Regions from separate parts of the Affinirhizobium rhizoryzae genome, predicted to be linked through region 2. Evidence: predicted binding sites of a transcription regulator. Region 2 holds the regulator's gene; each other region holds the start of a gene.
What was found. Region 2 encodes LexA, which represses DNA repair genes until DNA is damaged. Its sites were predicted from a motif close to TGTTCNNNNTGTGTTCNG; they were not measured.

Region 1: G6N80_RS07030 (glycosyl transferase) is a predicted target of LexA. The motif match lies at 4,737-4,754, and genes of this name have one in related genera.
Region 3: radA (DNA repair protein RadA) is a predicted target of LexA. The motif match lies at 2,104-2,121, and genes of this name have one in related genera.

Annotation. Positions count from the first base shown of each region.
Region 1 covers NZ_CP049250.1:144,307-154,427, reverse strand. Annotated here, with positions in the region: gene G6N80_RS07060 (F0F1 ATP synthase subunit A) at 1-723, shown strand, start outside; gene G6N80_RS07055 (F0F1 ATP synthase subunit C) at 790-1,017, shown strand; gene G6N80_RS07050 (F0F1 ATP synthase subunit B) at 1,095-1,697, shown strand; gene G6N80_RS07045 (F0F1 ATP synthase subunit B) at 1,702-2,187, shown strand; gene G6N80_RS07040 (ribonuclease HII) at 2,534-3,190, opposite strand; gene G6N80_RS07035 (PA0069 family radical SAM protein) at 3,522-4,679, opposite strand; gene G6N80_RS07030 (glycosyl transferase) at 4,810-5,325, shown strand; gene moaB (molybdenum cofactor biosynthesis protein B) at 5,346-5,897, opposite strand; gene G6N80_RS07020 (4-(cytidine 5'-diphospho)-2-C-methyl-D-erythritol kinase) at 5,894-6,763, opposite strand; partial or broken gene G6N80_RS07015 (tetratricopeptide repeat protein) at 6,973-8,793, opposite strand; gene G6N80_RS07010 (polyprenyl synthetase family protein) at 8,974-9,990, opposite strand; gene G6N80_RS07005 (putative signal transducing protein) at 10,095-10,121, shown strand, end outside.
Region 2 covers NZ_CP049250.1:2,541,392-2,551,512, forward strand. Annotated here, with positions in the region: gene lpxA (acyl-ACP--UDP-N-acetylglucosamine O-acyltransferase) at 1-799, shown strand, start outside; gene G6N80_RS18085 (LpxI family protein) at 810-1,688, shown strand; gene lpxB (lipid-A-disaccharide synthase) at 1,685-2,875, shown strand; gene gltA (citrate synthase) at 3,001-4,290, opposite strand; gene G6N80_RS18100 (ComEC/Rec2 family competence protein) at 4,802-7,093, shown strand; gene lexA (transcriptional repressor LexA) at 7,087-7,812, opposite strand; gene G6N80_RS18110 (VOC family protein) at 7,911-8,819, shown strand; gene G6N80_RS18115 (hypothetical protein) at 8,848-9,414, shown strand; gene kdsA (3-deoxy-8-phosphooctulonate synthase) at 9,600-10,121, shown strand, end outside.
Region 3 covers NZ_CP049250.1:3,092,208-3,102,328, reverse strand. Annotated here, with positions in the region: gene G6N80_RS20860 (CvpA family protein) at 1-537, opposite strand, end outside; gene radA (DNA repair protein RadA) at 661-2,061, opposite strand; gene alr (alanine racemase) at 2,162-3,328, opposite strand; gene G6N80_RS20845 (AraC family transcriptional regulator) at 3,410-4,267, shown strand; gene G6N80_RS20840 (AzlC family ABC transporter permease) at 4,333-5,034, shown strand; gene G6N80_RS20835 (AzlD family protein) at 5,031-5,333, shown strand; gene G6N80_RS20830 (replicative DNA helicase) at 5,376-6,872, opposite strand; gene G6N80_RS20825 (MarR family winged helix-turn-helix transcriptional regulator) at 7,254-7,709, shown strand; gene G6N80_RS20820 (MFS transporter) at 7,706-9,433, shown strand; gene G6N80_RS20815 (HlyD family secretion protein) at 9,438-10,121, shown strand, end outside.

The DNA.
Region 1 (10,121 bases), 980 kb from region 2:
ATCTTCAAGATCGTGCCAATCGAAGTTGGTGGTATCGATTTCTCCTTTACCAATGCGTCCCTGTTTATGGTCGCCACGGTTGCCTGTGCTGCCGGTTTTCTCTACTTCTCGACTGCCAATCGCGGCCTGATCCCGGGTCGTTCGCAGTCGGTTGCCGAGCTTTCCTACGAGTTCATTGCTTCCATGCTGCGCGAAGGTGCGGGCAGCCACGGGATGAAGTTCTTCCCGATGGTCTTCTCGCTCTTCATGTTCGTGTTGACGGCAAACCTGCTCGGCATGTTCCCGTACTTCTTCACGGTTACCAGCCAGATCATCGTCACCTTCGCGCTGGCGCTGTTCGTCATCGGCACTGTTGTCGTCTACGGTTTCTACAAGCACGGTCTGCACTTCCTCAATGTTTTCGTGCCAAGCGGTGTTCCGGGCGTGCTCCTGCCGCTGGTCGTCACGATCGAAATCATCTCATTCCTGTCCCGTCCGATTTCGCTGTCGGTTCGTCTTTTTGCCAACATGCTGGCGGGACACATCACCCTCAAGGTGTTCGCGGGCTTCGTTGCTTCGCTTGGAACCCTGGGTGCAATCGGTATCGGTGGCGCGACATTGCCCCTGATCATGACGGTCGCTCTGACCGGTCTGGAATTCCTCGTAGCCTTCCTGCAGGCCTACGTCTTTGCGGTACTCACATGCATGTACCTCAACGATGCAGTTCACCCAGGCGGCCACTGAGGAACGACATTGGCGTATTGAAGCGTCAGTCAACCGCCGCAACAAACCATTCTAAGGAGTTCACACATGGAAGCGGAAGCAGCAAAGTTCATCGGTGCAGGTCTGGCTTGCTTTGGCATGGCTGGTACGGCTCTCGGCCTCGGCAACATCTTCGGCAACTACCTCTCCGGCGCTCTTCGCAACCCGTCTGCTGCTGACAGCCAGTTCGGCCGTCTGGTATTCGGCTTCGCCGTTACGGAAGCTCTGGGCATCTTCTCGCTGCTCGTAGCGCTCCTCCTGCTGTTCGCCGTCTAATAACCGGCAAACCGATCGGATCACGGCCGCCACGATGTGTGCCGTGATCCTTCTTATTGAATACCCCCCTGGAGGTGATGATGTTCGTGACACCGGCATTTGCGCAACAAGCTGCGCCGGCCAATGGCGCCACGCAAGGTGAAGTGCATACGGAGACGGGTGTCGCTCACAATGAGCATGGCACTGGCGTATTCCCGCCTTTCGACCAGTCGACCTATGCTTCGCAGCTGCTCTGGCTCGTCATCACTTTCGGTCTTTTCTATCTGCTCATGCAGAAGGTGATCGTGCCCCGCATCGGTGGCATTCTCGAACACCGTCATGACCGGATTGCACAGGATCTCGATGAGGCCTCCCGTCTGAAGGCTGAGGCAGACGCTGCCGTCGCCACCTACGAAAAGGAACTGGCGGAAGCCCGTTCCAAGGCCGGTGCGATTGCCGAAAGCGCTCGCGAAGCAGCGAAGGTCAAGGCCAACGCCGACCGTGCAGCCATCGAAGCTGAACTGGCTGGCAAGCTGGCCGCCGCCGAAGCCCGCATTTCTGAAATCAAGGCTGCTGCTTTTGCAGAAGTCGGTGCGATTGCTGAAGAAACGGCGTCTGCGATTGTCGACCAGCTCATTGGTCCCAAGGCCAGCGCCGAAGACGTCAGGGCTGCAGTTGCAACCGCAAAGGTAGGAGCCTGATATCATGGCATTTGATGCAACATTCTTCGCCTTTGTAGGCCTTGTTCTCTTCCTTCTTCTTCTCGTATACCTCAAGGTTCCTGGCATGATGGCCTCGTCGCTGGACAAGCGCGCCGCCAACATCCGCGAGGAACTCGATCAGGCCAAGCGTCTTCGTGAAGAGGCGCAGGCTCTGCTCGCCGAATACCAGCGCAAGCGCAAGGAAGCCGAAGCTGAAGCGGCTGCCATCGTTGCCTCCGCAGAACGCGAAGCTGCCGCTCTGACGGAAGAAGCCCGTCAGAAGACGGAGGAATTCGTCGCTCGTCGCAACGCTCTTTCGGAACAGAAGATCCGCCAGGCGGAAGCCGATGCGATCGGCGCCGTTCGCGCCGCCGCTGTCGATCTGGCAGTCGCTGCTGCCGAAAAGGTCATTGCTGCCAAGGCTGATGCCGCGACGCAGCAGGCTCTGTTCTCTCAGTCCGTCGGTCAGGTGAAGGCTCGCCTGAACTGATCTTTCAGACATTTGAGTTTGCAAGAAGGCAGGGGCAACCCGGCCTTTTTCGCGTCTGGAGCCTGTGGTGACGATCCGCTGGAGTGCGTGGAATCCTCGCCAGTCCGGGGTGATAGCATCGTGCTGCCAACCGAACAGCATGACGCGCCGCCAGGCTGCTGGGGTGAGGTGCGGGCACCAGAACCTTGATTCTAGAGCATGTCGTAGTAAAAGTGTGCAGCGGTTTTGCGCAAACGACATGCGTTAAAACAAAAAGATAAAGCGCCAGGAGCGAATCTGAAAGATCGCGACACGCTTAAGCCCCAAGCACGTCAGTTCCCTGACCGGTCGATAGAGAGCGTGCCGCTCAATCTTGTCGGAGTGGTCTGAAGCTCATTCTGTGAAGGGGGCATGGCCCATGCTCTTCGATGGCGCGCCGATGCTGGGCCGTGCCATAGCCCGCATGTTGGGCGAAGCCGTAGTTGCCATAAACCTGGCTCGCGCGGGCCATCATCCGATCTCTCGTCACCTTGGCGATGATCGAAGCGGCGGCAATGGAAAGGCTGCGCGCATCGCCCTGGATGACAGCCTTGCCCTGACAGGCAAGCCCTGGCGGTACATCGCGGCCATCGACCAGGACATAGTCTGCCCTGACGGGCAGGGCGTCCACGGCACGGCGCATGGCATCAAGGCTGGCGCGAAGGATGTTCTTCTCATCGATATGGCGGGGGCCGGAAGAGGCGATTGAAATATGCGCCGTGGCACAGATCTCCACGAACAGTGCCTCACGCTGTTTCAGCGTCAACTGCTTGGAATCGTTCAGTCCTGCGGGGATGTGGTCCGGATTGAGGATGACCGCTGCGGCGACAACAGGTCCAGCAAGGGGCCCGCGTCCAGCTTCGTCGGTGCCTGCTACCGGCCAATGACCTGCTTTCCGCACCATCAACTCCAGCGAAAAATCCGGAACGATCGGTTCGAGGGAGAAAAGATCGGGAGGAGAATCGGGGGGCGTGCGTCGTGACATGCGGCATCACTCGCACGCCCACCCGATTTCCCGCAAGCCCCGTCGAAGCAAATGAGGCGGCACTGCTTCAGGCCCAAGGGGATCAGGCCAACGGGGCAAGACCAGCAGGGGCGGCGCCGGTCCATTTCCATCTCGCTGGGGGGCGCCCAGCGAAATGGCAAAACATGTGTAAGGTGCATGGATCGCCGACGATCGCCCATCGCAGGAACGGCACAGGGCCGAAGCGCATCGCAGCCACCCAGGGAGAACAGGCTTTCAAGTCAGCAGTGCCCGGATCTTGGCCCGGATCTTGGCGCAGAATACACCGGGATCCAGCCTCCGTGCCGCAGCGTCACAAAAGCGACAGTTGAACTCCCGCGCCATCGGGGCGAACAAACAGATCGTCGCGCAGCGCTACACCTCTACGAGCAAGACCAAGGCGCTTCGTCGCCATTTCGAAACGCCGCGAGATCTGCCAGGCATAGGGACCTTCTCCTTTCATGCGCTTGCCAAATTCCGCATCATAGTCCTTGCCGCCACGCATCGATTTTATCAGCGACATCACATGCCGGTATCGATCCGGATAATGTCTCAAAAGCCAGTCTCGAAAGAGCGGGCTGACTTCCAGCGGTAGACGCAGCAGAATGTAGCTTGCAGACACGGCACCAGCCGCCTGTGCCGCATCGAGAATTCGCTCCAACTCATGGTCGTTCAGCGCCGGAATGAGAGGCGAGGCCAGAACGCCGGTTGGTATTCCTGCATCCGTCAACTGTCGTACGGCTTCAAGCCGCCTTGACGGCGTCGAAGCGCGCGGCTCCATCAGGCGCGCCAGCTTGCGGTCGAGCGTCGTGACGGAGATTGCCACCTTGGCCAAGCCCTTGGCGGCCATCTTGGCAAGAATGTCGATGTCCCGCGTCACCAGCGCCGACTTTGTGACGATCATGACCGGATGGTTGGCTTTTTCCAACACTTCCAGCAATTGCCGCATGATGCGCCATTCGCGCTCGATCGGTTGATAGGGGTCCGTGTTCGTCCCGATCGCGATGGGCTTCACCTTGTATCCGGGCTTGCTCAGCTCTCGTTCAAGCAGACGAGGGGCATCGGGCTTTGCAAAAAGCCTGGCCTCGAAATCCAGCCCTGCCGAAAGCCCCATATAGCTATGGGTTGGCCTGGCAAAACAATAGATGCAGCCATGTTCGCAGCCGCGATACGGATTGACCGATCGATCGAACGGAATATCGGGTGAGTCGTTGCGTGTGATCGCTGTCTTCGGCTTCTCGATCTGGACTTCGGTCTTGAAAGGTTCGAGTTCTTCCAACGACTGCCAACCATCATCGAACTGCTCGCGCCGCTGGTCTTCGAACCGGCCGCTCGGGTTCAAGCCGGCACCCCTTCCGCGCCGACGGTCCGTCTCGACGCGAAGTCCAGACGACTGGACCAGAGCGTCGGCAATATCAGCCGTATGAGCAGGCGCGAAAGCGTCCTGCCGCAGTTGAGACAGCTCGTTCATGGATAACTCCCAGCCAGATGTTCAACGCTGGCGTTCTCAAATTCGTATCGTCAAAATGAGAACATTGCAAGAACAAAATCTACCGCCTTTGTTGATGGCAATTTTCAGGCCAATGCGATAAAGGTCATGAATGCTGACTGTATTGATGGAATGCCATGATCAGGAATCCGAGCTGGCGCAGACTTTGTCTGTTCTGGTTGCCGGTGCTGTGGAAGGTCTGGTCAGTGACGTCGCAGTGCTCGATCGTGGTTCTACCGATGCGTCTGCGCGTGTTGCGGATGCCGCGGGGTGCAAGTTCTATACGCAGTGGGATTTGAAGAACGTGCTGCAGGAGGTGCGTGGCGAGTGGCTCATGCTGCTGGAGCCGGGAGCGCGCCCTCAGATTGGCTGGATCGATGAAGTCGCCGAGCATATTTCGCTCACACGGCATCCCGCACGCTTCACCGCATCCAGAAATTACCGGAGGCCACTGATTCAGCGGTTGTTCAGCAAGGATCCGCCGCTCGCGCAGGGTCTTCTTATTCAGAAAAGCGTGGCGTCATCCAAGGGTGTGCGCGCTACGCGGCTTGCCGATCTCGTGGAGGGGCACCGGCCACATACGCTCATCTCAGAACTGATCCCAGCCTGGGCTGCAGCGCGTAGCTAATATAATCCAGCCTAGCCTAATCAGGCTTTGCCGCCGCGTTTCAGGTGCTCGTCAAGCCGTGGCATGATTTCCACGAAGTTGCAGGGCATATGGCGATAGTCCAGCTGCCATTTCAGGATCCCGTCCCAGGCATCCTTGCAGGCGCCGGGCGAGCCGGGCAACACGAAAACGAAGGTCGCATTGGCAACGCCACCGGTGGCGCGCGACTGGATCGTCGATGTTCCGATCTTGTCGTAGGATATGCGGTGAAACACTTCGGAAAAGCCGTCCATGCGCTTTTCGAACAGCGGTTCCAAGGCTTCAGGCGTGACATCCCGACCGGTAAAGCCTGTGCCGCCGGTGGTGATCACGACGTCGATTTCCTCGGCCAGCGTCCAGTTCCGAACCTGCTCGTAGATCTGCTCCTTGTCATCGGCAACGATTGCCCTGGCAACGAGTTCGTGCCCCGCTTCCAGAATGCGCTGCACCAGCGTGTCGCCGGATTTGTCATTGTCGAGCCGCCGGGTGTCGGAAACGGTCAGCACGGCAATGCCGACCGGAATGAAGGGACGGCTCTCATCGATACGGCTCATGATGCATTTCCTTCCAAAGTTCGGCCCGCCCTCACATACCACTGCGGCTTGGCCTGCTCGAGCGTCAAAGCTGCACGTTCCAAAGCCATTTCGTCGCGGTAGAGGCCGAAACACGTGGCGCCCGATCCAGACATGCGACAGACCTTCGCACCGCTCTCCTCAAGCTGCTGAAGGCACTCACCGATGTCCGAAAGAAGCCTCTGTGCAGGCTCCTGAAGATCGTTTCTGAGACCAGCCAGATAATCCAGCCAGTCTGATTGCGCCGGATCAAAAGGAGGCAGCGGCCTGTTGGTCTTTGATGTCAATAACCGGAATATTTGTGGCGTTGAAACAGGCTTGAGGGGATTGACCAGCAAGATGAAGAAGGAGGGAAGCGTGGCAAGCGGTTCTATGTCCTCGCCGATTCCACGCGCGATCAAAGGGCTGGACTCAAGGCACATCGGTACATCCGCTCCCAGCGACAGGCAAAGCCTTGCCAGCCGGTCTCGCGGCACATCCAGGTTCCACAACCGCATCAGGCCGCGCAAGGTTGCCGCTGCATCTGCGGAGCCACCACCTATTCCGGAGGAGAGCGGCAGGCTCTTCGTGAGCGTGATGTCGACCGGACACGTCTCGTATCCGAGTTCTTCGGCAAGGCCCCGCAAGCCGTCCCGCGCCCGCGTCACGAGATTATCCGCATCAGCCGACAGGGTTTCTGCAAACCGCCCGGTTATCTCGAACCGGTCCTGCGCAGATGGGCGAATGGCGAGCTCGTCGCCGAAGTCTGCGAACGTCACAAGGCTATCGAGAAGATGGTAGCCATCTGCCCGCTGACCGGTCACATGCAGCGCGAGATTGATCTTCGCCCGCGCTGCCTCGATCACCATTCCGGTTGGACTCAATTGGATTTGGCCGGAATCTTGATCAATTGGCCCGGAAATAGCCGGTTGGGATTACGCTTGAGTTCCGGGTTCATCTCCAGAATCTCTCTCGCGCGTTCCTTGTCGCCCAGCCGATCGGTTGCAATCTTGGACAACGTATCGCCTTCGCTGACGATGTAATCGGCCGTGATCGGGGCGTTGGGCTGAGCTGCGCCCGGGGGAGTGGCAGGGGGAGTAGCAGGTGCGGTGGCTGCCGGAGAAGCCATGGCCGTCTGCACCGGAGGCGGACCTGCATCGGCAAGACCATCCCGGATCTTCTGCTCGATCTTCGGGATTTCCGTCATCTCCGGCTTCATGGTCAGGGCACGCTGCCACTGGAACTTCGCTTCCAGCTGCCGCCCTACGCGCCAGTAGGCATCGCCCAGATGGTCGTTGATCGTGGCATCGCCAGCGCGCAACTGCACGGCACGCTCAAGCTCGGTCACCGCATCGTCGTAACGGCCGAGGCGATAATAGGCCCAACCGAGCGAATCCACGATATAGCCGTCGTCTGGCCGCAGATCGACGGCCTTGCGGATCATATTGAGACCGTCTTCCAGGTTGCGGTTCATATCGACCCAGGAATACCCTAGATAGTTGAGAACCTGCGGCTGGTCCGGGTTCAGTTCGAGCGCCTTGCGGAAGTTCGGCTCGGCCTTGTCCCACTCCTTCAGACGCTCATAGGCGATGCCGCGCTGGAAAAACACCGACCAGTCGCTGGGCCGGGGGGCCGGACCGACCACTTCCACCGCCTTGTCATAGGTCTTTGCCATTTCGGCAAAATCCTTGGCGTCTGAAAGAACGCTGCCGTAAGCAATGTAGCTGCGAATGTCGGTCGGATCGGATTCGATGAGCTTCTTCAGATGCTCCTTCGCGCCGTCCACATCGCCTGTCTGCGCCAGTGTCAGGCCCAGTTGCAGCTCGGAAATGCGCCGCATGGGCGAATCCTGCGGAACGCGACCATAGAGCTCGATTGCCTGTTTCGGCTGCTCCAGCTTCTCGGCAATACCACCCAGCAGGATCAGCGTATCGGCACTTTTCGGATCAAGCGCATGCGAGATCTGCAGATAGAGCGACACCATTTCCTCCGCACCCTGGCGGTTCAGTGCACTGCCGATGGAAAAGAGAACGGCGGAGGCACCCTGCGTCGCGTCAGTAACCTGCTGCTCCGGCTTTTCGCCCTTTTCGATGCTCTGGCGAAGCGCCTTCAGCGGCGCGTAATTCAGCATCAGCCGTTCGGCCACGGAAATAGCATCAAGCGCCTTCTGCTTGTTGCCTTGGGCTGCCTCGAGGCGGGCCAGCGCCATGACCGATCGCATGAATGTATCCGGCGTGGTCGCAACCGCTTCCTGGCTGGTGATGGCTGCGCTGAGGTTGGTGCGGGCTGTGGCAGTATCGCCAGCCACCAGCGCCATGGCGCCCAGATGATACTGCGTGAAGACCTTGAACCAGTCCGGCCCCTTCAGCGCCTTGATCTGCTTGATAGCCTCTGCACCCTTGCCGGCACCCACCTTGGCCCAACCGATCAGCAGGGCGTGAGTCAGGCGGTCAAGATCATTGCCGCCCTTGTAGGTGAGGATCTTTTCCGCATCGGCGTAGGAACCCTTGCGGATCGCCTCCAGCCCGCGAACGATTGTCGTGATGCGTTCAACCGCGTCGTCACCCTTCAGGGCTTCGACATGCTTGAGGCTCTCGTCGAACTGCCCGTTCATCAGCAAGGACACCATCAGGCGTTCGCGAATGTCGAGATTGGCCGGTTCGAAGTTCAGGGCCTTCTGGTAGAGCGCGATTGCAGTCGCGTAATCGTGATCGACATCCGCGGTTCTTGCCGCCAGAAATGCGCCGGAAAACGTGTTGACCTTGTCGGGCGTGAACTCCACGGCCTCTGCGACCGGGTTGTCCTGCGCCATGGCAAGGCGTGGAACGACCGTCGCTGCCAGAAGGGCAGAGGCAAAAGCCACGCCGGAAAGCAGACGAAGGGCGAATTTCTGCCGCATGAAAGTGCCTTTCAAGAAGAACTGGGAGGCGGCCAACGGGCCACCGGGAATCTTCAACCGATGATTCATGATAGAATGGCTTTTTTGAAGCAGCTTCGCAAGAATCTCGAAGGCGGCCATTGTTCACGCCGCCTGTGAAATGCGTGGCCTCACCCTCGGCCACGCACACCGTGCCGGGTCTCAGTTGACCCGTTCGATACAGAAATCGATCACTTCCATCAGCGCCGCCTTGTGTGCCGATGCGGGCAGGGGCGACAAAGCGTCGCGTGCGATTGCACCATAGTGCTTGGCGCGGGCAATCGTGTCTGCCAGTCCATTGTATTTGCCGATCAGGGCAAGCGCCTGCTGAAGGTTTTCGTCGCTGCTCTGGCCATCTTCGATCGCGGTCTTCCAGAAGGCGCGGTCTTCAGGCGTGCCACGGCGATAGGACAGGATCACCGGCAGCGTGATCTTTCCTTCGCGGAAATCATCGCCGACGTTCTTGCCAAGGTCGGCCGCCTTGCCGCCATAGTCCAGCGCATCGTCCACCAGCTGGAAGGCAAGGCCCAAATTCATGCCATAGGAGCGAAGAGCCGAACGGGCGCTCTTGTCGTTTCCGGCAATGATGGGGCCGACTTCGGCAGCGGCGGCGAAAAGGGCAGCGGTCTTGGCGCGGATGACGGAGAGATAATCGTCTTCCGTCGTTTCCATGTTCTTGGCAACGGAAAGCTGAAGCACTTCGCCTTCCGCGATCACGGCGGCAGCGGAGGCCAGAACATCCAGCGCATCCATGGAGCCGGTCTCGACCATCATCTTGAAGGCCTGCCCCAGCAGGAAGTCACCAACGAGAACGCTCGCCTGGTTACCCCAGATCATGCGCGCGGTGGATTTGCCCCGCCGCAGATCGCTTTCGTCCACCACGTCGTCATGCAGCAGCGTTGCGGTGTGCATGAACTCCACGCTTGTGGCGAGCTTGATATGACCGTCGCCCTCGTAGCCGAACATCTGCGCGGCCGCCAGCGTCAGCATGGGGCGCAGACGTTTGCCACCGGAAGAAATCAGGTGGTTTGCCACTTCCGGTATCATCTGCACATCGGATCCGGCCTTCGACAGGATCAGCTGGTTGACCCGATCCATATCCAGTCTGGTCAGATCGACCAGCGGCTTGACGGATGCCTGCTTGTTTTTGCCCTCTTCGAGCGGAATAACGACGCCCAATGAAATGGCCTCCTGTTCAAATCTTGCGGCGGACAATAGAAAGGGGCGCAACAACCGGCAAGTGCCAAATGTTAGAATAACCCGGAATCGAGATCGTTTGACGCATGAAAGAACTGATCCGCACCAATGAT
Region 2 (10,121 bases):
AAGTGCACGTATTCACCCGCTCGCTGTTGTCGAGGATGGCGCAGTCATTGGTGAGAACGTTGTTGTCGGTCCCTTTTCAAGAGTGGGCTCGCGCGTTGTCCTGAAAGATGGCGTTCACATCATTTCGAATGCCGTGGTCGACGGATTTACGGAAGTTGGCGCCGACTGCCGTATCCATCCGATGGCCGTTATCGGTGGTGTTTCGCAGAGCCTGCATGAAGCCGGTGAGGATTCGAAACTTGTCATCGGAGCGCGTTGCACGATTCGTGAAGGCGTAACGATGAATTCCGGTACCGTGGGTGGCGGTGGCATAACGAGCGTCGGAGATGACTGCCTGTTTCTCGCCAATTCGCATGTTGCCCACGATTGCCGTCTCGGCAACAATATCATCCTGTCCAACAATGTCATGCTTGCTGGGCACGTCATTGTGGGAGATCGCGCTATCCTGAGCGGTGGATGTGCAGTGCACCAATTCACGAGAATTGGCAGGCAGGCCTTTATTGGTGGGCTTTCTGCGGTCAACTACGATGTCATTCCCTATGGAATGTTGAACGGCAATCCCGGAATTCTGGGCGGCCTTAACGTTGTGGGGATGACGCGTGCAGGCATAGAGCGGGCCGTCATCCACAAGGTGCGGCGAGCCTACAAAGATATTTTCGAGGCTGAGGGCTCCGTTCGCAGCAATGCCGCTGCGTTGCGGAACGACTATCTGGACTGCCCTGAGGCGCTCGAGGTGGTTGACTTCATCTGTGCCGAGAGTGATCGCGCCATTTCGTCTCCGTATCGCGGGAAGGCTTGAGCCGGTGTCTATGGTCGGTGGTGGAGGCCAAAAAGGTAGGCTCGCCATCATAGCAGGGCGTGGTTTCCTCCCTCTGTATGTGGCCGAGGCAGCGCGCCGAGCGCAGGATGATCCCTATATCATCGCGCTCAGCAACGAAGCGGATGCTGACTTTTCGGGCTTCTCCACTCAAATTGCAGGCATTGGCGATGCGCGCCTGATTGAGCAGATCGTCCGGCGCGAAGGGATCGGCCGCGTTGTCATGTCTGGCGGTGTTCACAAGAGGCCAGATTGGGGCAGTATTCACCCGACGTTGCGGGTGGTTTTTCGCTTGCCTTCGATTGTGAGGACGCTGATCAACGGCGGAGATGACGCTGTCCTGCGGATGGTCATCGGCATCTTTGAGGGCATGGGTTGCCGTGTTTGCGGCGTCCATGAAATTGCCCCTGATCTTCTTGCGCAAACCGGGTTGCTACATGGTCCAGCTTTGACGGATCAGGATCGGATAGACATCAAGGCCGGAGTAGATGCAGCAAGCGCTCTCGGTCGGCTGGATATCGGGCAGGGGGCTGTTTGCGTTGGTGGCCGTATCATCGCCCTGGAGGGTGCAGAGGGCACGGACTCAATGCTTTCCCGTGTCGCTGACCTGCGTCGATCAGGACGCATATCCCAACGGAAGAAGGGTGTGCTTGTAAAACTCTGCAAGCCTCAGCAGGATCTGCGTGCAGATCTTCCAACGATTGGTCCGTCGACGATTGCAGCACTCTCGGCCGCGGGTCTGGCAGGGGTTGCCGTTGAGGCAGGGCGCTCGCTGATTGTCGAGCGGGCTGCGGCTGGGGAACTTGCTGAGCAACATGGTCTTTTCATCGCTGGCGTTGATCTGGGATTGGATGGGTTGGGACTGCCGTGAACGGAAGAGAACTCAAGGTCGCGGTGGTTGCGGGTGAAGTGTCTGGGGATCTCCTCGCTGCCGATCTCATGCATTATCTGCGTGCAGAACACGGCGGCACGATCGAACTCGTGGGGGTTGGCGGGGATGCGCTGGAGGCACAAGGGCTCCGGTCCTTCTTTGACTATTCTGAACTTTCCATCATGGGAATAACGCAGGTTCTGAAGCGGTTGCCGCAGCTTCTGCGCCGCATACGGCAGACTGCCGACAGAATTGCTGAAGCCAGGCCTGACCTGCTGGTCATTGTCGATAGTCCAGACTTCACCCATCGTGTCGCCAAACATGTCCGCGCGAAACTGCCGGGCTTGCCCATCGTGAATTATGTCTGTCCAAGCGTGTGGGCCTGGAAAGAGTACCGTGCCAAGGCGATGCTGGGGTATGTCGATCATGTGCTGGCTGTCCTGCCCTTTGAACCACAGGAGATGGTTCGCCTGGGTGGACCGAAGACAACGTTTATCGGCCATCGATTGACCGCTGATCCGAACGTGAAGCGCGTGCGTGAGCAGCGCCAGATTTTGGCAGAAAATCAAGTCACTGGTCACGGCTCCGGTCCCTGTGTTCTGCTTTTGCCGGGGTCGCGGTCGACCGAGATCAAGGGCCTGATGCCAATTCTCAAGGACACGGCCGACCTCATCCGTAGTCGTAATCCGTCGGCGACCTTTCTTCTTCCAACGGTTTCGCGTCAACATGCTCTCGTCGAATCGCTGCTTGCGGGCTGGAGCGTTAAGCCAACGGTCACGCGGACTCCGCAGGAGAAATGGGACGCTTTTGCCAAGGCGGATATGGCTCTTGCCGCCTCTGGGACCGTGACGCTGGAGCTTGCACTGTGCGGTGTCCCAACCGTTTCCATGTACAAGACGGATCTGTTGATGCAGCTGTTTCTGTCACGGATCAAGGTGTGGTCAGCCGCCTTGCCTAATCTCATCGCGGACAAACCTGTCATTCCGGAACACCTGAATGATCTTTTACGCCCTGGCTACTTTGCGCGCTGGGCGGAGGTGCTGTCGCGCGACACGCCCCAATTGCGGGCAATGCAGAGCGGGTTCGACGAAGTCTGGGCGAAGCTTGCGACCGACACTCCTCCGGGTCTCGCCGGAGCCAGAGTTGTACTGGATCTGCTCGCAAAGCAAAACAAGCTTCCTGTTTGACCTTGTGCCGGGTCGAAGTTCCGCGGGAATTTCACATCGTTTGTTCCTCAGATCAGAAGCTCCAATGACAAAAAAGCCCGCCATTCGATCGAATGGCGGGCTTTTTCTCATGTCAGATGCGCCGTTCAGCGCTTGGACAGCGGCAGGTAGTCGCGCTTCGGCGCGCCGGTGTAGAGCTGGCGCGGACGACCGATGCGCTGCTGCGGATCTTCGATCATTTCCGCCCACTGAGCGATCCAGCCCACTGTACGGGCCAGTGCGAAGAGCACCGTAAACATGGTGGTGGGAAAGCCCATGGCCTTCAGCGTGATGCCGGAATAGAAGTCGATGTTCGGGTAGAGCTTCTTCTCGATGAAGTACTCGTCCGTCAATGCGATCTTTTCCAGTTCCATCGCGACCTGCAGCAGCGGATCGTCCGAATGGCCAAGTTCCGCCAGCACTTCATGCGTGGTCTTCTGCATGATCTTGGCGCGCGGATCGTAGTTCTTGTACACGCGGTGTCCAAAGCCCATCAGGCGGAACGGATCGTTCTTGTCCTTCGCGCGAGCGATGAATTCGGGAATACGGTCCGGAGTGCCGATTTCCTGAAGCATGTTGAGCGCTGCCTCGTTCGCGCCACCGTGTGCAGGACCCCAGAGGCAGGCAATGCCAGCAGCGATACAGGCGAACGGGTTAGCACCAGACGAACCGGCGAGGCGAACCGTCGAGGTCGAAGCGTTCTGCTCGTGATCAGCATGAAGGATGAAAATCCGGTCCATGGCGCGGGCGAGGACAGGGTTAACCTTGTATTCCTCGCACGGTACGGCAAAGCACATACGCAGGAAGTTCGAGGCATAATCGAGATTGTTTTGCGGATACACGAAGGGCTGGCCGATGTGGTACTTATAGGCCATTGCAGCAATCGTCGGCATCTTTGCGATCATGCGCAGAGATGCAACCATACGCTGATGCGGGTCCGTGATATCCGTCGAGTCGTGATAAAAGGCGGAAAGGGCGCCAACAGTGCCGACCATGACGGCCATTGGGTGAGCGTCACGGCGGAAGCCGGTGAAGAAACGGCTCATCTGCTCATGCACCATCGTGTGATGGGTTACACGGTGGTCGAAATCCTTCTTCTGAGCAGCTGTTGGCAGTTCGCCGTAGAGCAGCAGGTAGCAGGTTTCCAGGAAGTCGCCATGCTCTGCGAGTTGTTCGATCGGGTAGCCGCGATGCAGAAGTACGCCTTCATCGCCATCGATGAAGGTGATCTTGGATTCGCAGGATGCAGTCGACGTAAAGCCGGGATCGTAGGTGAAGGTGCCGGTGTTCTTGTAGAGCGCGCCAATGTCCAGAACGTCCGGCCCGATCGTGCCCTTGCGCACCGGAAGGTCAACCTTCTTATCGCCTAGTCCAAGATGTGCATTTGTGTCCGTCATACTGATCCTCCGATGGGCGGAACGGCGCAGGACGCGCCAGGAAAAACTGAAGCTGTGCAATTAGCTATATGATCTCGCAGCCCCTGCCAAGCGCTCGACATGATGTTTTGTGCACCGCGAAAGTAGGGCTTAACGACCTCATGTCGAGACAGTAAAGAGGGTGTCCCGCGAATATGTTGAATTAAATCGATCCAATACAGATTTAGCCAACAAGTTTGGTTTGACGCCGATTGACGCGCTCGTTCACCACATGCAGTCTGCCCTTCATATTTAACTTAGCAAGCGATTTTCAAGGCAGCATATAGTGGATCGGGCACTTGTTGGGCGTGCATTCTTACGTTTTCGCCGCCCTAGAGAGGCGACTCAAGTCTGGGTGCACTTGGCCGATGCATCTCGGGAGAAGACCGCCTCGCCACAACTCCCAACGCGTCCGTCATCGAATGACCGCTATAAGCCGCCGCCTGCTGTTGAAAGCAAGAAACCGTGGTACCAGCGTATATGGGCCGAAGAGGTGTCTTTTGGACACGTTTTCCTTTTTCTGCCCGTCGCTCTGGGCACCGGTGCGGCAATCTGGTTTGCACTTCCGTTTGAACCTCCTTTGGTCCAACTCTGGTCAGCCTGCCTCCTTCTTGCTGCGGCATGTCTGTTGGGGCGAGCGGGCTATCAAAAGCTGTCACTTGCTGCTGCCATTCCCGGTCTTCTGGCAGGGGGGATGCTGCTCGCCAGATTCGAATCCGACCGGCTTGCGACAATCATTCTCGATAGCCCGGTCACGACGACTGTGACCGGAGTTGTCGAGCGTCGCGAAGCTGTCGGCGACCAGCGTTGGCGCTACGTCCTCAACATCCTGGAGACCTCTGGACCGAAGCTGAAGCGCGCCCCTGAACGTGTGGCGCTGATCGTGCGCGGCAAGACAGACCCTTTGCAGACCGGCGCTGTCGTGCGGGGGCGCGCGCGATTGACGCCGCCGTCAGGGCCGGCGCTTCCCGGTTTGAGCGATTTCAGCTTTCCGGCCTATTTCGACGGCATTGGTGCAACGGGCTTTTTCTACGGCAGCCCCGAGATACTGGGTGCTCGGGAAGCAATAGGGGTTTGGCAACAGGCCGTGCAGTTTGCCTTCGCATTGCGCAGCTATGTTGGCGATCGTATTCGGCAACTTAATCCCGGCGATGAGGGGGCATTTGCGGCTGCCATCGTAACGGATGAGCGACGAGCGATTTCGCCAACGGTCGTGGAGGCTCTCAGATCATCTGGGCTAGCCCATATCGTCGCCATATCCGGCCTGAACATGGCGCTCGCTGCGGGAATCTTTTTTGTCGGCCTACGAACCGTGCTCGTTATGCTGCCGGGCGTTTCAGCGCGTTTACCTGTCAAAAAAGTCAGCGCATTCGGTGCGCTTCTGATGGTGACGGCCTATTATTGCATCTCCGGTTTCGGCGTATCAGCTGAACGAGCATACATCATGATGGCGATTCTTCTGATTGCCATCCTCTTCAACCGCCCTTCGTTGAGTATGCACAACATCGCCCTGGCGGCGTTGGTGATCATCGTTCTTCACCCATCCAGTGTCATGGGCGCCAGTTTCCAGATGTCGTTTGCTGCGACTGCTGCTCTGCTTGCCTGCTATCGCATCTGGGCTGATCGCGCTCATGAGTCCGATCAGGCGCTCGTTTCCGGCATTTCATTTCGTAGCCTTTTGTCCGGCGTCTCTCGGGTTCTGGGCGGGACGTTGATGACATCCCTGATCGGAGGATTGGCAACTGCGGTCTTTTCCATTGCGCATTTCAATCAGCTGACTGCCTATGGCCTCGCTGCCAATCTTGCGACCATGCCCATCATCTCCCTCATTGTCATGCCTTCGGGACTCATCGGCATGCTTCTGATGCCCTTCGGGCTCGATCAACCGTTCTTCATGATCATGTCTCTTGGCTTGAAGCTGGTAATCGCGGTGGCCCTGGAGGTGGCCTCCTGGGGCGGAAATATAGAAACGGGGCGTGCCGCAAGCTGGCTCTTGCCTGTTGCCACCGCCGGTCTCATCATCTTCTCGCTCTTGCGGACACGACTGCGATGGTTTGGCCTCGTCATTCTTGTGGCTTCCGTGTGTGTCAACGGACTGATGGAGCCGTCCAGGCCTGATCTCGTAATTGCAGAGGATGGAAGAATGGTGGCGCTCTTGAGTGGGACGTCGGCATCCGTCACGACCGAAAGACCATCCGAGTTCGTATTCAAACAATGGAAGAACGCGCTGGGCCTTGAGGAACTTGTGATGCCAGCCGTGACGAGGGTAGATGTGGGTAAGCGCGAGGCGGCACCAGAATCAAACGGGCCAGTAACAGGAACGGTTTCAGGGAAGACACCGCGTCATGCATTGACGAGCAAAGAGATCGCGCTCATCGACAGAGCATTGGCAATAGACCAGTTGCCGCCGCTTCAAATGCCGCGCTTCTCTTGCGTCAAAAATCTGATTTGCATCGGACGCAGTCCATCAGGTGCCAGAGTTACGATCGTGAGTGACACACGCCTCACAGGATATGCGTGCGACAAGTCTGACATCGTCGTCGTATCCGGCTCGCCCTTTACACAATGCCGCTCTGGTGCGTTGCTCCTGACGGGTTCAAAACTGAAGCAGACAGGCTCCATTGAAATTTGGTTTAACGGTCAGCCTCATCCAGGTTCCTGGATGCTGGAGTCTGCGCTTCAGGGCAACGAAAGACCTTGGCAGTTGCACCGTCTTTACGACTGGCGAACCAACACATTCCAGCAGTTGGACGACGATCCTATCCGTCGACTTCGGGTTCAGTGATAGCGCCGAATGAGGCCCACCAGCTTGCCCTGTACCTTGACACGGTCTGGCGGGAAGATGCGCGTTTCGTAAGCGGGGTTCGCAGCTTCGAGCGCAATCGATGCGCCTTTGCGGCGGAAACGCTTCAACGTCGCTTCCTCGTCGTCCACAAGTGCTACCACGATATCGCCGGGGCTGGCTGTCGCGCCGTTTCGAATGATTACGGTGTCGCCGTCCAGGATCCCTGCCTCGATCATCGAATCACCCTTGACCTCGAGCGCGTAGTGTTCTCCCGGCCCAAGCATTTCCAATGGAACGCTGATGGCATGGGTATTGTTCTGAATCGCAGAGATCGGCACGCCAGCGGCGATGCGCCCCATGACAGGAACCGATGCGGACTGGCTATCCTCTTCTGCGGGTTTTGACTGCACCGGAGCAGGTGAAGGCGGCTGCACTTTGCCAAGCGATCCCTCGATGACGCTTGGCGAAAAGCCGCGTTTGGGTGTCGCAGGCGTTGCACCGAAGGGCTCGGGCAGCTTGATAACCTCCAGCGCCCGGGCGCGGTTGGGCAGCCGACGGATAAAGCCTCTTTCTTCAAGAGCAGTGATCAAGCGGTGAATTCCCGACTTGGAGGCGAGATCCAGAGCATCTTTCATCTCGTCAAATGACGGCGGCACGCCCGACTCCTTCATCCGTGCATGAATGAAAAGAAGCAGTTCCTGCTGTTTACGTGTCAACATGCGTCGTCATCCTGTTGGGAAACAAATCCAGAACAGACACTATCTGTTCCATATGTGTTCCGCAAGAGGTTCACGGCAAATATAGCTTGCAGAAACACATGGATAATGGTGGGTTGCAGGCCGTGTTACCGACAGGAGCTTCTTTTTTGACTACTCCGAACATCGATCATCTGGTCTTGCCGGTCGAATCGCTGGTTGGCGCGCGCAAGCGTTGGCAGGAGCTTGGCTTTACCGTGGCGCCGGACGCGTTCCATCCTTTCGGCACGTCCAATGCCTGTGTCTTTTTCAGCGACGGAACCTATCTTGAGCCACTTGCCGTTCAAGATGAGGCTCTCGCAGGCCAGAGCATTACTGCAGGAAACTGCTTCGTCGAAAAAGATCGTACGTTTCGGCAAGCCGGAGCTCGTGAAGGTTTTTCTGCTTTTGTTTTGCGTTCGACGGATGCGGTGACGGATGATGAACGCTTCCGGCAATCCGGGATCAGCGCCGGGAATCGCCTGGACTTTTCGCGTACGGTCGTTGATGAGAACGGTAGCGCTTCGGTTGCCAGCTTTCGACTGGCCTTTGCCGATCTCGATTCCTCGAGCTTCTTCGCTTTCACGTGCCAACGAGTGAATGCGGCATTACCAACTGCGGGGCCGTCCGTAGAGCATAGAAATGGTGCGCTCGGACTTGGCGCTCTCTTCCTCGCCACAGAGGGGTCAAGGGGAATTGAAAATCTGGCAACGATGCTTGGCGTTCACGTGCAGGAAAAGGATCACAAGTATGTGTTCCCGCTGGGCAATTGTGACGTCGAGGTCGCGATGGAAATTGCCCCCGAATTAGACCACACTCCAAGGTATCCCACAGGTCTCCGCGGGATCGGCATTCGGTTCCGCGTCAGGAACATTGCAGAAACCCGCTCTGTGCTACAGGAAGCATCAATTCCGCATCAGAGCAGCGGCGAGCGCCTGATCATCGCGCCGGCGCAAGGACAGGGATGCATTGTGGAATTTGTTCAGGCCTGATGTGCACGATTGGCGAGGCCTTAGTGAAATGAACCCTGCGCAAGTCAAGACGCTCCCGATATCAACGACCGTGGCTGCGAAGGGTGCATCGCTTCTCCGGGTTGAAGAGCTTGATCAGCATCTCCTAGGATACGACAGCGCGACACAGGCGCTTGATGTCTGGTGCGAGTTGCGAGGCTTCCAACGACGTACCAAGACCCAAGCGAAACGGGTGAGCGCCAATGCAGTGTTACCCTCCAAATCAGTTTACACCGCTCTCGGTCTAAGTGATGGCGAGGAAATCGAGTATCGCAAGGTTCAGCTGATGCGCGATGGACTTGTTCTTTCCGAGGCTCACAACTGGTATCGGCCAGACGCGCTGACCATCCAGATGAAAGAGTGTTTGGCTCAAACAAATGTGCCGTTTGGCCGGGTTGTGCAGGCTTTGCAGTTTACCCGGAGAACATTGCAGAGCGAAATCCTCTGGTGTCCACCAGAACCCATGCCGTACTTCGTTCTTCGACATCACGCGGTCCTGCACAAGCCGGATTCGATGCCCTTCAGCTTCGTTATCGAGACCTATACGCACCATTTGCTGCTCGATCGAACGAGGTGAGAGTGGCATCCATTTCCACTGGTGACAGTTACACGCTCGACTGTTATGCACCGCGCGAGCGCATCGGTGCCATTCTTGGGTGATATCCGGACTATACGATGCCCGAATCGAAAAGGCCTGAAGCTTTCAGCAATTTGCCGACGCCTCAAGCCGAGCAAGCGGCTGACGCCGGGAAGGATAAGCTTATGAGTGTTGTCGCGAATTCCGTGGTTGCCGTAGGCGAAGGCAAATCCCGCGTCGAGTTTTCCAATGCAAAGCCTCTCTCGCTCATTTGCGGGCCGTGCCAGATGGAAAGCCGCGACCACGCCTTCATGATGGCAGGTTCGATCAAGGAGATCACTGACAAGCTGGGTATCGGGCTCGTCTACAAGAGCTCCTTCGACAAGGCCAATCGGACGTCCCTTTCCGGCAAGCGGGGTATCGGCCTGGAGAAGGCGCTTGAGGTCTTCAGTGACCTCAAGAAGAAGTTTGGCTTTCCGGTCCTGACCGATATCCATACCGAAGAGCAGTGTGCAGAGGTCGCGCCGGTCGTTGATGTTCTGCAGATTCCTGCGTTCCTTTGTAGGCAAACGGATCTTCTCGTTGCTGCGGCCAAGACAGGTCGCGCGATCAATGTGAAGAAAGGGCAGTTCCTGGCCCCTTGGGATATGAAGAACGTGCAGGCCAAGTTCACGGAGAGCGGTAATCCGAACGTCATGCTGTGCGAA
Region 3 (10,121 bases), 550 kb from region 2:
CGCCTCATTACCCTTCGCCTCGCCACGTCCCAGGATGCGCGCGCGGATCTGAGGTTCGATATCCGTTGGCAGAACGGTCTCAAGCCGCGCAACGAGCGTATCCAGGAACGGCTTGGACTTGGCTTGCGTAACCCAGGCAGGTTGCGACCTGACATCGACCAGCCAGTTCCAGAAGGCGACGGCAACGACGAGCAGCAGAATGCCGCGCGCTGCCCCAAACAAGAAGCCGAGCGTGCGATCCAGCGCCCCGATCCGGCTGTCGATGATGAAATCGGCAATGCGTGTCGTAATGAAAGTGATGATGATCAGCGCAACGAGAAAGATGACGCCTGCGGACCCGGCAAGAGCGATACGGTCGTCGGCTGTATAATTCTTGGCATAGGGCAAGAGCAGCGGGTGCAGATAATAGGCTGCAGCGATGGAGCCGGCCCAGCTTGCGATGGACAGCACTTCGCGGGAAAAGCCGCGAACCATGGCGAGAACCGCCGAAAACAGCGTGACGCCAAGAACAATGCCGTCAAAAATCGTGATGGGCATAGATGATCTACTCCAAGACTGATCGGTCCCGCGGCGGGGATGCATGATGTGGCCTTAGCGGAACTCCGCAGAAAGGCAAGAATTTTGCGCACCTCTTACAACAGTGGCGACGCCGGGGGAAGATCAATCCTCATCTGTCTGCTTGCCGAGCTTGCGCGCGGAGCCTGCAATCTGCACCACGAGATCGGGTAGCCCCTCGATTTCGGTCAGGCCTTTGCGACCCTTCGGCAGTTCGGCAGAGGATGAAGGCAGTGTCGCGCGTGCAAAACCAAGCTTTTCCGCTTCCTTCAGACGTTGCGCGGTTTGTGAAACAGGACGCACCGCTCCCGAAAGGCTCACCTCACCGAAGAAGACCGAATCGACGGGCAAGGGCGTGCTGGCAAGCGACGATACGAGGGCCGCAGCCACGGCAACGTCCGCAGCCGGTTCGCTGATCCTGTATCCACCGGCCACGTTCAGATAGACATCGTGTTGTCCGAGCCGAACGCCACAATGCGCCTCCAGAACCGCCAGGATCATGGCGAGACGGGAGCCATCCCATCCGACCACTGCACGGCGCGCCGTGCCAAGCGACGTTGGCGCTACGAGGGCCTGAACCTCAACCAGAACTGGACGCGTTCCCTCCATTCCGGCAAACACAGCGGCTCCGGGGGCCTTGGTATTGCGTTCGCCCAGGAAAAGTTCGGATGGGTTTGTCACTTCCCGCAGGCCCTTATCGGACATTTCGAAGACGCCGATCTCGTCGGTCGGTCCGAAGCGGTTCTTCACCGTCCGCAGGATCCGGTAGTGGTGGCCGCGATCGCCTTCGAAATAGAGAACGGCGTCCACCATGTGCTCCACAACGCGCGGTCCGGCAATCTGACCCTCCTTGGTCACATGGCCCACCAGAACCATGGCGGCACCGGTCTGCTTGGCAAACCGGATCATGGCCTGAACACCCGTGCGCACCTGCGTCACCGTACCGGGTGCCGAATCGACAATGTCGCTCCACAGTGTCTGGATGGAATCGATGATGACGAGGTCTGGCCGCTTGCCCTCGGCAAGCGTGGCGAGGATATCTTCCACATTGGTTTCGGCAGCCAGAAGCACATCGGTGGACGCCGCCCCAAGGCGTTGCGCCCGAAGCCTCACCTGCGCCACGGCCTCTTCCCCCGAGACATAGATGATTCGGTGCCCGCGTCTGGAGAGGGCCGCAGCCGCCTGCATGAGCAGAGTAGATTTGCCGATGCCGGGATCGCCGCCGACCAGCACCGCAGATCCCCTCACGAAACCGCCGCCAGTCACGCGATCCAGCTCGCTGATGCCCGTTTGAACGCGAGGCGCTTCTTCGGTCTCCCCGGAAAGCGTTGTCAGCGCAACGGCACGGCCCTTCTTGGGTGTCTTGCCCGGACCCCCGCCGATGCCGCCGAGGGGATCATCCTCGATGATCGTGTTCCATTCGCCGCATCCATCGCACTTCCCGGCCCAGCGCGTGTGCACCGTGCCGCAGTTCTGGCAGACGAATTGGGTTTTTGCCTTGGCCATGACTATCCAATGCTTGAAGGCCTCGGAATTCACGGCCCATTTTGATCATGTTTTGTTCTCGTATCCTCTTGGCAACAAGTTTGCAAGAGGATCGGACAACTCAGACTTCGTCGCCGGTGTATCGACGCTCATAGCGCAGGCCGAAACCTGTCAGGAGTTCGTAGCCAATGGTGCCGCCTGCTTCTGCAACGTCATCCAGTGGCATGTTCGGCCCGACAAGTTCGACATAATCGCCGGTTCGCAGAGCTCCGCTGGGTAGATCCGTCGCATCGAAGACCGTCAGATCCATCGTGATACGCCCAAGGACCGGCAACTTGTACCCGTCAAACGCGGCGGCAGCACCGCCTGCTGTTCCGTTGCGCAAGGGAACGCCTGAGCCTGATAGCGAACGCATATAGCCGTCTGCATATCCAACGGAAGCAACAGCAAGCCGGCTGTCACGAAGAAGCCGGTGCGTACCGCCATAGCTCACTGTCTCGCCTGCTTTTGCATCCCGGATCTGCACAATGCGGGCCTCCGCCGTCGCCACGGTCCTTAGAGGTCGGTCCATCGCCAGCGAGGCCTTGCCTCCGTAAAGTGCTATTCCGGGTCGCGTGAGATCGAAGTGGTAACGTGGTCCGAGGAAAATTCCGGCCGACGCCGAGAGGCTTGATTCAACACCTTCGAAAGCAGCGCTAACCTGCTGGAAAAGATCAAGCTGGTTGCGTGTCGTCTCCGCATCGGCGGCATCGGCTGTGTGCAGGTGAGATAGCACGAGGACCGGATCGAAACTCGTCGGGCGAGAAACATCCTGCGCCAGGGCCATCGCGTCGTCAAAGGAAAGCCCGAGCCGGTTGAAGCCGGTATCTACCTGCACCGCGCAGGGATAGGCGCCCACCTCGGCAATCACCGACATCCAATGCGTCATCTGCTCTTCAGAGGCGAGAACGGGCACCAGGTCGTTCTCCAGAAACAGGCGCTCCTGTCCGGGCCAGATCCCTGATAAAACGAAGATCCTGGCATCGGGCGCATAGGCACGAAGTGTTGCGCCTTCGGAAGCGGCGGCCACGAAGAAGTCCCGCGCTCCGGCTTCGTAGAGTGTCAGACCGCAGTCTTCGATGCCGAGACCGTAGGCATCGGCCTTCACCACGGCGCCGGTTCTTGCGCGACCGGAGCGTTTGGAAAGCTCGACCCAGTTCTCGGCCAAAGCCGTCAGGTCGACGGTCAGGCGCACCGGCGCAATGTCAAACGGATCGGCTTCTTCGATCAGCGGCTCGGTGTCGGGCATTCTTGGATCCTTCTGCTACGTCCTGCGGACCCTATCACTTTTGTTCAAGACGATCATAACGAACACGTCTATTCTGCAGTCATGCACAATGTTTCGCAGCAGCAAGCCGCCGAGGCAACGCCCGTATCGGGAACGGAAAGAACACGCTTCTGGCGGGCAAGGCACTTTCGTGACATGGAATGCCTGACCGCCTCCTTCATCACGCATGAATTTTCTCCGCACTCGCATGATACGTTTTCGATCGGTGCCATAGAAAACGGGTGTCAGGTCGCCAAGATTCGGGGAGAGCGGGAAGCAACGGGTCCGGGCGCCTTGTACCTCATCAATCCCGGCGAGATTCATGACGGCCAGCCAGGCGGACCGGAGGGCTACCGCTACCGGATGATCTACCCGGATACGGCGCTTCTGGTCGATATCATAGAGGATATGACAGGGCGTGCCTTTCACGGATCTCCTAGTTTCTCCCGGCAGTTGCTGACAGATGCGCCACTGGCTGCAGCCTTCAATCGCGCTCATCGCGCCGTGGAAGAAGAGACAGGGCTTGCCGGAGAGCAGGGCATGTATGGGGTGCTCGCCAACATGTTCAAGAGACATGGCAGCGTCATCATCCATCTGCCGGATTACAGTGAACCCGTCGCCATGCGCCGGGTGCGAGACTACATCGCCCAGAATTTCGATCAGGATATCGGGCTTGAAGTCTTGGCCCGCATTGCCGGCCTCAGCCGCGCCCATATGATCCGCGCCTTCCGCAAGCAGTACTTCATTACACCGCATGCCTATCAGACCGATCTCCGGATCCGGCATGCGCGTCATTTGCTGCGAGAGGGAGCAACCCCGTCGGATACGGCCCTTGCCTGTGGATTTGCCGACCAGGCGCACCTGACCCGTCACTTCAAAGCCCGCACAGGCCTCACCCCAGCTGTCTTCAGGGCCGGTTGAACATCACTTTCGTTCAAGACCGATTGATACGTGATGGCTAAAGCCTCTTTCGAATGGAGGCATCGATGCATCATCAATCGCGCCGGGCAGAGTTTTCTGCAGGCATCAAATCAATTCTCCCTCTTGTGCTGGCTGCCCTGCCGATCGGCTTCGTATTCGGCACGGTCGCAAGCGGCAACGGGCTCTCTCCGCTCGAAACGACCTTGATGAGCGCACTCGTTTTCGCAGGCGGTTCGCAATTCGTCGCGATGGATCTGTGGCAGCATCCGGCGTCCTGGAGCGCGCTTGGCCTTGCCGCGCTTCTGGTCAATCTGCGCCATATCCTCATGGGCGCATCCTTCGCGCGGAGCCTCGGACTTTTCAGGATCTGGCAAAAAATACCGGCCTTGCTGGTGATGGCGGATGAAAACTGGGCACTGGCGGAAGCGCGTGCCAACAGGCAGGCTTTGACGCCAGCCTTCTATCTTGGTCTCGCGCTGCCCTTCTATCTGGGCTGGATCATGGCAAGTCTCAGTGGCGCCCTGTTTGGCACACTTCTGGGAGATCTTGCCGTCTATGGCCTGGACTTCGCATTCCCTGCCGTTTTCATCGTGCTGCTGATGGGCTTCTGGAAGGGTCGGCAGACGGGGCTGGTGCTCCTTGCCAGCGCCTCGGCCTCGCTTGTCGTTCACACGCTTGTTCCGGGTGCCTGGTATATCGCCGCCGGTGCATTGGCCGGATTGGCAGCGGCGCTCATGCCGGATCGCAGGGCGGAGGTGCGGGCATGACGCTCGAGCCATCGACCCTTGCCGCCATACTCGCCATGATGCTGGCGACTGTTTTCACCCGCTTGTTCGGCGCGTTTCTGATAGGCCGGATGAGCCTTTCAACCCGAACTGAAAAAGCGCTGAAAACGGTTCCGCCCGCTGTCTTGATGGCATTGGTTGCGCCAACAGCCTTGGCAACCGGCATCGCGGAATCCGTTGCCTGCGGTGTCACCGCCCTTGCAGCTCTCCGCCTGCCGTTTCTTCCAGCCGCAGGTGCAGGCGTCTTGACCGTTGCCGGTCTGAGAGCCGTCGGTCTATAGCGAAAACGCCCCGATGCTGATCGGGGCGCTCATCCTCGAGCATCAATGTTCTTCGTACTGGATGAAACTCGGGTCAGCCAGATCAGCAAAGCGCGTGAACTCGGACTGGAAGGCGAGCTTGACCGTGCCGGTCGGTCCGTGACGCTGCTTGGCAATGATCACGTCGGCCGTGCCCTTCACTTTCTCCATCTGTTGTTCCCACTCAGGGTATTTAGGGTCGCTGATGTCGCGTGGCTCCATGTTCTTCACATAGTATTCTTCGCGGAATACGAAGAGAACCACGTCGGCATCCTGCTCGATCGAGCCGGATTCACGGAGGTCTGAAAGCTGCGGACGTTTGTCTTCGCGGCTTTCCACCTGACGCGAGAGCTGCGAAAGCGCAATGATCGGCACATTCAGTTCCTTGCCGAGCGCTTTCAGGCCGGTCGTAATCTGCGTCACTTCCTGCACGCGGTTTTCGCCGGATTTGCCGGAGCCGGTCATCAGCTGGATATAGTCCACCACCAGAACATCAAGTCCACGCTGGCGCTTCAGGCGTCGGGCGCGAGCGGAAAGCTGCGCGATGGAAATACCACCGGTCTGGTCGATGAACAGCGGCACCTTCTGCATCATCTGGCTGCAGGCAACCAGCTTTTCGAAATCCGCCTCGGTGATGTCACCACGACGAATCTTCGAGGAGGAAACCTCGGTCTGTTCGGAGATGATACGCGTGGCCAGCTGTTCGGAGGACATTTCAAGCGAATAGAAGCCCACAACGCCGCCATTCTTGGCTTTGAAAGAGCCATCGGGAAGCACTTCCGGCTCATAGGCTGCCGCAATATTGTAGGCAATATTCGTGGCCAGAGAGGTTTTACCCATGCCGGGGCGTCCGGCGAGAACGATCAAGTCAGACCTTTGCAGCCCGCCCATCTTCGCATCCAGCGACATGATACCGGTTGAGATGCCGGACAAGTGGCCATCGCGCTCGAACGCGGTGCCAGCCATGTCGATGGCCTGGGCCACGGCATCGGAAAAGGTCTGGAATCCGCCATCGTAGCGACCCGTTTCCGCAAGCTCGAACAGGCGACGCTCGGTATCCTCGATCTGCGTCTGCGGCGGCATGTCGAGCGGCGCGTCATAGGCGATGTTCACCATGTCCTCGCCGATGGTGATCAGCGCGCGACGCAGAGCCAGATCGTAGATCGCGCGGCCATAGTCTTCCGCGTTGATGATGGTGACGGCTTCCCCGGCCAGACGACCGAGATATTGTGCCAGCGTCAGATCGCCGACCTTGGTTTCGGCGGGAAGAAAGGTCTTGATCGTCACCGGATGGGCGATCTTGCCCATGCGTATGATGTCGCCTGCAACCTCGAAAATCTTCCGGTGCAGCGGTTCATGGAAATGACCCGGCTTCAAAAAGTCGGAAACGCGATAATAGGCGTCATTATTGACCAGGATCGCGCCCAGCAGAGCCTGTTCTGCCTCAAGATTGCTTGGGGCTTCGCGGTAGTGAGGCTCGTTAGAGAGAGCGGGCGCAAGTTTGCGCGCGGCTTCGTTCATCGTTTCGATCCAATCATGATCATGTTCGGTATGCTGCCACTTTACCTGTCCCGGAGGGAGATAACAGACGCCAGCGCATAACTCACATCGATTCACAGCCCTCAACCGCCGAATGACGGAAAAGCGTGAGTGATGCGAGTTATCCGTTGACTGTGCTTTTCCCCGAATCAGGTCGCGGAGCCCGCATTATAGAGATCTCTTTTCCCCGGTGCAGATGCCGGTTGCATCTTTTGCAAAACTTGGTGAACGCGCGCATGGGACGTCTTTGATGTCTGTCAAATTTGCATAGCTGCGTCCTGACATGAATTATTGAATATCATTATGCTCTGACATACGTAGGCTATAAATTATTAGTAACCTAATCATCAGGGATCAATAACAATGTCGCGTCACACGATCAATGAGCGGTTGTTCGACGAGATGTCGGCCTTCAACAGGCGGCTGCGTGCGATGTTCGACATGCGAACGCGCGAGACGGGCCTGACATTGACGCGGGCGAGAGCGCTTTTTGCGCTGAGCCGACGGGGTCATCTTTCGCAAAAGGATCTGGCGCAGGAACTCGAAATCGAGACGCCAACACTGGTTCGCGTGCTTGACGGCATGGAGAAGCAGAACCTGATCGAACGACGCGCTGGTGAGGGTGACCGACGAGTCAAAGAGATCCATGTAACCGCGGAAGGAGAGATTGCCGGACGTGCGGTTCAGACCCTGGCGCGCGATCTGAGGGCACGGCTTGTGGAAAACATTTCGCCTGAGGATCTGGAAGTCACTCTGCGCGTTCTCTTGCAACTCAACCGGAACCTTGCCGTTTCGAGCGCCGAGGAGCAGCGTTTATGAGCAGTGTCAGTGCAACGATGGAACGTCAGGCGGACACGCCCGAACCCGTCAGCGAACCCTCGCCGACGCCGGTTGGCTTTCTGTCTTCCACCTTTCGTCCGCGCCAGCCTGTGCCGGTTGAAGAGCGACCGGTATGGTTGACGCTTGCCTATATCTTTTCTGGGCTTCTAATGTTCCTGACCCAGGGTCTGGGTATGAACATTGTTACCGCCAATATCTATCAGTTGCAGGGAACCTTCTCGGCAACAATTGCGGAAGTTGCCGCCCTGTCTGCGGCATACATGGCGCCCTATGCCAGCCTTTCGCTCGCGCTCTTCAAGATCCGTGTGCAGTACGGTCTGCGTCCCTTTGCCGAACTGAGCATCGCCGCCTTTGTTCTGGCCTCCTGCCTCAATCTTTTCGTGACTGACTTCCATTCGGCGCTCGTCGTCCGGTTTGTCAGCGGTATGGCGGCTGCTCCGCTGTCGTCTCTCGGCTTTCTCTACATTCTGGAAGCATTCCCTGTGCAGAAGAAGCTGACAGTCGGCCTCAGCATTGCCCTGACTGGAACCCTGCTCGCAGCGCCCGTTGCGCGGATCATTTCTCCGGTCCTGATGGATATTGATGGCTACCAGACGCTCTATACGATGGAGCTGGGCCTTGCCTTGCTGGCTCTGCCGCTGATTTTCGTTCTGCCTCTCACAGCGCCGCCTCGCGTCAAGGCAATCGAACGCATGGATGTCTTCACCTATATGCTTCTGGCAGTCGGTCTTGGCTCTTTCGCCGTCTTCTTCACGCTGGGTCGCTTCTATTGGTGGTTTGAGGCCCCATGGCTCGGCATCCTGCTGGCGACCAGCATTGCGACGCTGACGGTCTTTGCCATGATCGAACTGCGCCGGACCAATCCGTTGCTCGATCTGCGCTGGATCTTCTCCTGGCAGAATCTGCATCTGGCGGCCGTGTTGATCATCTTCCGCGCGGTCACGGCGGAACAATCCAGCACCATGGTCGGCTTCCTGCAGCAGCTTGGAATCCAGAACGACCAGATGGGTGTTCTCTTTGGCTACATCCTTCTTGCCTCGCTTGTCGGCGGTGCGGTCTGCGCCTTCCTGATGTCACGGCAATATCTGGGCACCGCCCACGTGATCGCGCTTGCCATGATTGCGATCGGCGCGTTCCTGGACAGCCAGTCGACGAACCTGACAAGGCCGGAGCAGTTCTATGTCAGCCAGTCCATGATCGCCTTCGGCGCAGCCATGTTCCTGCCTCCCGTCATGGCGCGTGGCTTTGCTTCGGCCATCCAGAAAGGGGCTCCCTATCTGGTGAATTTCATCGCGATCTTTCTGTTCACCCAGATCAGCGGTTCGGTCATCGCAACGGGTCTGCTCGGTACTTTCGTGACAATACGTGAGAAGTTTCACTCCAGCATGCTGGTTGAAAACATACTTCTCACCGACCCGGATGTTGCACAGAGAGTTGCCCAGCTGTCCGCGGGCTATTCTAAGGCGTTGACTGACAAGACGCTTCTGAACGCCGAGGGTTTGATGCTGCTTGGACAGCAGGTTTCGCGCGAAGCCTACATCCTCGCTTACAACGACACCTTCCTGCTGATCGGCATTGCCACATCGGCCGCACTCATCGGTCTCCTCATTCACCTCTCCTGGGATAGCGCGAAAGCGGCATTGGCCGTGCGGCGCATCGAGAAAACCTCCCAGGCAGAGGCAACAGTTCAATCTCAGGTATAAAGACATGTTGAAGAAACTATTTTCCCCAGTCACGCTCATTATCCTGCTCGTGGGCCTCGTTGGTCTTGGCCTCGTTCTTTACGCCTGGAGGCTCCCGCCGTTTACCAGCAGCGTGGAGATGACGGACAACGCTTATGTGCGCGGCTATGTGACAACGCTGAGCCCACAGGTCAGCGGTTATGTGGTCGAGGTTCCGATCAAGGACTACCAGAAGGTCAAGGCAGGCGATGTGCTGGCCAGGATCGATGACCGCATCTATCAGCAAAAGCTGGCGCAGGCGCAGGCAACTCTGGCCAGCCAAAAGGCCGCACTGGACAATTCCCACCAGCAGGAAGTTTCTGCCAAGGCAAACATCACCTCCAGCGAAGCATCCCTGACCAGTGCGAAGGCTGCCCTGACGCAGGCAAGTCTCGCAAGCGAGCGACAGCAGAATCTCAGCCGCAGTGGTGTCGGCACGACCAGTGTGCAGGAACAAGCGGAAGCAGCACTGGAAAAGGCGAGGGCTGGCGTGCAACAGGCAGAGGCTGCCCTTGAGGTTTCTCGTCAACAGCTGCAAACGATCGTTGTCAATCGCGGCTCGTTGGAAGCTGCCGTCTCGAGCGCGGAAGCAACCGTGGAACTTGCGAAGATCGACCTCGCCAACACCGAAATCCATGCACCGCGGGACGGACGCGTGGGTGAGGTCGGC